Regions from separate parts of the Yoonia sp. GPGPB17 genome, predicted to be linked through region 1. Evidence: riboswitches for the same ligand, from Rfam matches in the RefSeq annotation. Region 1 holds a riboswitch; each other region holds the start of a gene.
The links. A riboswitch is a leader RNA that binds a small molecule or an ion and turns the genes downstream of it on or off. The one in region 1 is predicted to bind glycine.
Positions count from the first base shown of each region.

Region 2: it holds a riboswitch for glycine, as region 1 does, so the genes downstream of both, QTO30_RS16695 (D-amino acid dehydrogenase) here and gcvT (glycine cleavage system aminomethyltransferase GcvT) in region 1, are expected to answer to the same signal.
Region 3: it holds a riboswitch for glycine, as region 1 does, so the genes downstream of both, QTO30_RS22210 (FAD-dependent oxidoreductase) here and gcvT (glycine cleavage system aminomethyltransferase GcvT) in region 1, are expected to answer to the same signal.

Region 1 is NZ_JATACI010000002.1:319,378-321,641, forward strand. Features, by position in the region: gene QTO30_RS01965 (VOC family protein) at 12-440, opposite strand; glycine riboswitch at 614-698, shown strand; gene gcvT (glycine cleavage system aminomethyltransferase GcvT) at 855-1,979, shown strand; gene gcvH (glycine cleavage system protein GcvH) at 1,994-2,264, shown strand, end outside.
Region 2 is NZ_JATACI010000002.1:3,169,263-3,171,526, forward strand. Features, by position in the region: gene QTO30_RS16685 (DNA polymerase IV) at 1-471, opposite strand, end outside; gene QTO30_RS16690 (NUDIX hydrolase) at 497-934, shown strand; glycine riboswitch at 1,030-1,117, shown strand; partial or broken gene QTO30_RS16695 (D-amino acid dehydrogenase) at 1,228-2,264, shown strand, end outside.
Region 3 is NZ_JATACI010000005.1:95,196-97,459, forward strand. Features, by position in the region: gene QTO30_RS22205 (FAD-dependent oxidoreductase) at 1-717, opposite strand, end outside; gene QTO30_RS22210 (FAD-dependent oxidoreductase) at 642-1,208, opposite strand; glycine riboswitch at 1,331-1,417, opposite strand; gene QTO30_RS21850 (hypothetical protein) at 1,598-2,264, shown strand, end outside.

The DNA of each region.
Region 1 (2,264 bases):
AAGCCAAGCTCTTACCAATGCCCGGTATTTTCCATGCTTGCCCAAGGCTCAGCCGAGGGTAGATCATCGCCTTCCTGCAGCAGCTCGATCGAGATGTTATCGGGAGAACGCACAAATGCCATATGTCCGTCGCGCGGTGGGCGGTTGATGGTCACGCCGTTGTCCATCAGGTGCTGACAGGTCTCATAGATATTCGACACACGGTAGGCGAGGTGGCCGAAATGACGGCTATCATCTGGCAGGGCATCATCGCCATCCCAGTTATAAGTCAGCTCGACCGGGCAGTCTTCTTGCCCCGGAGGTGCCATGAAAACAAGCGTGAACCGTCCGCCTTCATGATCAAATCGTCGGGTTTCTTTCAGGCCCAGCAAAGCATAAAAGGCCATGGATTTTTCTAGGTCTTTTACGCGGACCATCGTGTGCAGGTATTTGAGGGACATCAGGCTCTCCAGTCGGTTGGCATTCACTATAGCCTAGCCGTTCGAGCGTGACAGTAAATGCCCGATTGGGCATTGTCGTGATCTCAACGCTGACACGGGTTAACGCGTTTTTGAGTGTTTTCGTTCAGATATGGCTTGCCACGGCGGGCCCGTTTCCGATACGAAACAAATACATCTTGATGTTGGGAGAACCAGACAACTGGTGCCGAAGGAGCAACTGCCTCGGAAACTCTCAGGCCGCAGGACCAGCGTCAGGATACAAACACTCTGGAGAGTGGTGCTTTGCGCACCCGCCGAAGGGATAGCGATCTCAGGCAAGTGGACAGAGGAGGCACCGAAGCGCAGGTTTAGCTTGGCGCAAAGAAGGTGCCGCTTGATTTGATGCAAGTCTTGTCGGCTGAAGAAAGGCAAGACATGGCTGATCTGCACAAAACACCGCTTCATGCATTGCACGTGTCGTTGGGGGCCAAGATGGTTCCGTTCGCTTACTACGAGATGCCTGTGCAATACCCCCTCGGTGTGATGAAGGAACATTTGCACACCCGTGCCAAGGCGGGCCTATTTGACGTCAGCCATATGGGGCAGGTTGTTGTGCAGGGCGCAAGCTATGCCGACGCTGCCAAAGGGTTGGAGCGGCTCATACCCGTCGATATCCTTGGTCTTTCAGTGGGGCGTCAGCGCTACGGTTTCTTCACCAATGCAGCCGGTGGGATCGCAGACGATCTGATGCTGGCGAACCGTGGTGATTATGTCTTTTTGGTTGTCAACGCGGCCTGCAAAGCGGCTGACATCGCCCATATGCAAGCGACACTTGCGCCAGAACTGAGGGTCACGGAAATCACTGATCGTGCGCTGCTGGCATTACAGGGTCCCGCCGCTGAAGCGGTGTTAAGCGCATTGGATGCACGTGCTGCGGATATGGCATTCATGGATGTCGCAACACTTGACCTGTTGGGGGTTGCGGCGTGGGTGTCGCGGTCTGGGTATACCGGCGAGGACGGATACGAGATTTCGGTCCCGGCGGATGATGCCCCAAGGGTCGCACAGGCGCTGCTAGATCATGCGGATGTCGAACCAATCGGTCTTGGCGCGCGCGACAGCCTGCGGCTGGAGGCCGGGCTTTGCCTCTATGGCCATGACATTGATGAGACGACATCGCCGGTTGAGGCCGCTTTGACCTGGGCCATTCAGAAGGTGCGCCGCCGCGGTGGGGGCCGCGCTGGCGGGTTTCCGGGTGCAGATCACATTCTGGCCCAGCTTCAGGATGGGGTGATGCGCAAGCGTGTCGGGCTGCGGCCTGATGGCCGCGCACCGATGCGTGAAGGCGTCACGCTTTACGCTGATGAGAATGCAACTGACCCTATCGGCACGATTACCTCTGGCGGGTTTGGCCCCACGATCGGCGGGCCCATGGCGATGGGCTATGTCACGGCCGAACATACCGACATCGGCACCTGCGTTTATGGCGAGTTGCGCGGTAAGCGCCAGCCTTTGACCGTCACCAAATTGCCGTTCACACCAGCCAACTTCAAACGATAAAAGGGAGAAACACCATGAAATACACTGAAGAACACGAATGGCTGCGCGCCGAGGGCGACGCATATGTTGTCGGTATTACCGAGCATGCAACGACACAACTGGGTGATCTGGTCTTTGTTGAACTGCCCGAGGTCGGTGCAACAGTTGCCAAAGATGATGAGATCGTCGTGATCGAAAGTGTCAAAGCTGCCTCTGATATTATGGCCCCCGTAGACGGCGAGATTGTTGAAGTGAATACGGCACTTGCCGATGATCCCAGCCTTGCCAATAGCGATGCCATGGGTG
Region 2 (2,264 bases), 2.8 Mb from region 1:
CCGTGCCAGCATCACAGCGGGTGGCGCGTGATGCAGGCGTTCGGTCCCTGTCAGGTCCATGAAAGCCTCGTCCAGCGACAGCGGCTCAACGACAGGTGTCAGCTCATCCATCATCTCGCGAATGGCCTTGGAGGCTGCGACATAAGCATCGAAATTCGGTCGCACGACCACCGCCTCGGGGCAGAGTTTCAGCGCCTTGAACATCGGCATGGCGGATTTCACGCCTTTGATCCGCGCCACGTAACAGGCGGTCGAGACGACGCCACGCCGCCCGCCGCCTATGATCACGGGCTTGTCGGCCAGTTCCGGATTGTCGCGCTTTTCGACAGATGCATAGAAGGCATCGCAATCCATGTGGGCAATGGTAAGGTCAAACAACTCCGGGTGCCGCGTCACCCTTGGGCTGCGGCATTTCAGACAGCGGGTTTCGCTGTCGAATGTGGTCAGGCAATCACGGCAAAGGGCGGGCATACCCACAGTGTACGAGGCGCAGGATATGGACACAACGGGGCCGCATGATGGGGCGAAGGTTGCCCTGTTTTTGGGTAACCAGATCATCAGTATCCTGCGCGATGATTTCGATCATATCACCTATCCCAACCTTTGGGACTTGCCCGGAGGAGGCCGTGATGGCGGTGAAACCCCGTTTGAGACCGTCGCACGCGAGACCCGGGAAGAGCTGGGGCTGGTCCTGCCGCCCTCAGCGGTGCTCTGGGAAAGCGCATTCCCTGCGAACTACGATCCGGGCAAATGGGTCGCGTTCTTTGTCGCTTGGTTGCCGCCATTCGCCGTCGAAGACATCATATTTGGCGATGAAGGGCAGCGCTGGGCACTTTACGATCTGGACACCTTTATGAATTTGCCTAATCGCGTTCCCTCCTATTGCGCGCGCTTGCAGCGCTGGATAGCTGAGACGGGTGGGTTCGCAACTTAAATCACACGGTCTAGACGCTTTTGAGAGCCGCTGAAACAGGCTGCAGATTCTTGTTGCTTTGTGCAGCAATCTGTCTATGAGGTTTCCAATAGGAAACACGCTGACCGGGAGAGTTCGGTTCAGTCTGGCGCCGAAGGAGCAACCGCCCCGGTCACTCTCAGGCAAAAGGACCGGTTGGGGTGCAACACACCGAAGAGAGACCTTGAGTGGTCCGCCGAAGGAGCAAGCTTAAGCATCAGGGCGAATCTCTCAGGTACAACAGACGGTGGGGGCATTTGGTAAGGGGATTTACCATGCCTTCGATTGCTGTTCTCGGCGCCGGAATCACTGGCGTAACCACTGCATATTCATTGATGATCCGCGGTTTTGACGTCACGGTTTATGACCGTCAACGTTACGCCGGGATGGAAACCAGCTTTGCCAATGGAGGCCAGTTGAGCGCGTCAAACGCGGAAGTCTGGAACCAATGGTCCACCGTCCTGAAAGGTATCAAATGGATGCTTGAGGGTGATGCGCCCCTGTTCGTGAACCCGCGCCCAGGTTGGCACAAGGTCAGCTGGATGACAGAGTTTCTGGCCAACATTCCTCGTTACAAGTCTAATACCACGAAGACGGCTGCAATGGCTGTTGCTGCGCGCGCAGGGCTGGCCGAGATGGCGGATAAATCAGGTGTCGATTTTGACTTCAGCCCTGCTTAAGCATCCTACATTTTTACAAGACCGAGAAAGACCTCAAGCATGCGCGGATGGTTAATGGCCTGCTGGCGGAAGGCGGGTTGGAACGGCATGAGCTGACCGTCGACGAAGTGATGGCGAAAGAACCCACTCTTCGTGGCGATATCATTGGTGGTTTCTGGACTGAAAGCGACAGCACGGGCGACATTCACAAATTCACTATCGGGCTGGCGGATTGGCTGAAGAAGCAGGGTGTTGTTTTCAAACTTGGCGCGCCTGTTACGGATCTGCATGTGCGTGCGGATGGTGTGCATGTCGAATGCGGCCAAGAGGACCGGTATGACGCGGTTGTCGTGTCTGCGGGTGTCGGTAGCCGCAAGTTCGCGCAGATGTTGGGTGACCGCGTGAACGTGTACCCGGTCAAAGGTTATTCGATCACAGTGAACCTTAATGATGAGGTTTCTCAGGCCGCAGCGCCGACAACGTCGTTGTTGGACGATAAGGCCAAGATCGTATCGTCGCGTTTGGGCAAGAATCGCTTCCGAATCGCTGGCACGGCTGAGTTTAACGGCGAGAATCGCGACATCTTAGAACGTCGTGTCCGCCCACTGATTAAATGGTGTGAAGAGCATTTCCCGGACGTATCCACAGAAAGC
Region 3 (2,264 bases), on a different contig from region 1:
GGCGACCATGCAGGCCGTAGCCGCCGACAGCGTCCAACCCAGATGGCCGTGTCCCGTGTTGAAAAGAACGCGCGGGTCTTTGCCTGGACCAACGCGCGGCAGCATATTCGGCATCATTGGACGCAGACCTGACCATGGCACAACGCTGCGCGTGCTCATCTCGGGGAAGTGGCGGTTGCACCACTTAACCAGGGGTTCAATCCGCGCTTGTCGAATGTCGCGGTTGTAACCAGACAATTCAGCGGTGCCTGCCACCCGGAAACGGTCTTTACCCAAGCGGCTCGTCACGATTTTTGCCTTGTCGTCCAGTAGGCTGACCCAAGGCGCGGCGTTCTGGGCCTTTTCATCGTTCAGGTTGACCGTGATCGAGTAGCCCTTAACCGGATAGATGTTCACGTTTTCGCCTAAACGACGAGCCAGCTTTTTAGACATCACGCCTGCGCAGATCACGACCCGGTCAAAGATCGCGCTATCTTTCGCGCCCTCGACCCCAAAATCCACCCGCATACCTGCATCAGTCGATGCAACATCAAGAATATCCGTTTCGAACTGCAGCGTCGCGCCTTGTGCTTCTGCAGCGTCCGCCAACCCAGTGGTGAACTTGTGAATGTCACCCGTGAAATCGGACTCAGTATAGAAGCTTAAGCATAGCCCACACCTTTCAGTGTCGGTTCGATTGCGGAGATCTCTTCCGTCGTCACCGGAAGGCGCGTCAATCCACCCTTGGCCAGCAGTTCCGAGACCCGCGCCGCTGCCTCAAATTCTGCCTTTGTTTCGTAGAAATGCAGAATTCCGCGCTTTTCAAGATTAAAGTCTATGCCTTCATCCGCCGCCATGCCGAGCAACGCGTCGCGTGCGGCCAAGGCAAGTTCGACGGTGCGAATAGTGTTCTTCTCGTAGCTCGGGATGGCCCGCAGGAAAGACGTCATCCAACTGATCTTGTGAAAGCTGGGGTACGGGCCAACCAGCAATGGCGCGTCTTTGGTCAACATCCACCGGATGCCCTTGCTTACATTGGCCCAAGAATTCCACACCTCCGCATTGGACGCCGAAATCTGGCCGCCATTGCCTAGACTGGTTTCCATCGCGGCATGCCTGTTACGCTCGAACAGGGTCACATCAAACCCACGTTTAAGTAACTGATAGGCCGTGGTAACGCCGGTCACTCCGGCCCCAATCACAGCGACAGTTCCTGGTCTTGCAATCATGGCAACTCCTAAACCGCTGAATGCGGCAGTTAAGTTGCCCCCTCTGTCATTGGCCTGAGAGATTCACGAGCTTGCCCGTTTACACCATCGGCAGAAGGCAGAGCCCTCTTTTTCAGAGAATTGTACTTTGCGCGGTCCGTTTGCCTGAGAGTTTCCGGGGCGGTTGCTCCTTCGGCGACGAATCAAATCGTCTCTCCCGCAAGCCCTTTATACCGCTGTGTAGGAAAATTTACAATGCACTCCTTTCCGTAGAAGATTGATATTTTCAAGCGCTGCCCAGTGCGACCTACAAACCTAGGCGCTGTTTAACGAGACTTATCAAAACCGTATTATTTTGCGAAAACCGTATTATTGAAAGAAGTCTCTCACGCGCGCATCAAGGAGGCCCCATGCTGAATATGCTCAAATCCTCAGCCTTGGCCGTTGCAGCGCTCGCAGCAGCCAGCATCACCGCTGCACCGCAACGTGCCGAGGCCCAGACCTATCAAATCGACTGCGCCATTCTCTTGTGCCTATCCGGTGGATGGCCCGCATCCGTTCCCTGCGCAAGAGCCCGCGTCGAATTCATTCGCCGCATCACACCATGGCCTGTCGAACCACCCTTGCAGATATGGCGCTGCCCTACGGGCGCGGCCTACACCGTCGATCCCGACACTTTGACCAGCGAACGGATTTACGAAATCTTCTTCGAGCTGGAGCAAACCGCGCCGCTGCAATCCTTCCCCGTGGATGAGGCAGGCACCCCAGTCACAGGCATTGATGGCCGAATGGCCGGGGCACCTGCCCCGACATTTCAAGCGCCCCCACTCACGGACGGCATGGAGCCGCAACCCGCCGTTGTTCGCTTGACCGGTGGTAACGCGGCTCCATTGCCGGAGGGGTTCGCACTTCAGCTTGTCCAAGATCGAGCGGACATCGACATCAGCGGAGCAGAGTTCAATTTCGTTCGCTCCATTCGCGTTTTCGATGCGCGCTATGTGCGCCAGTGGGAGTCTGGTAGCGACGGTGATTGCAATCGGTCAGATAACGTCCGCATGGGCACCTATGGTACACAAG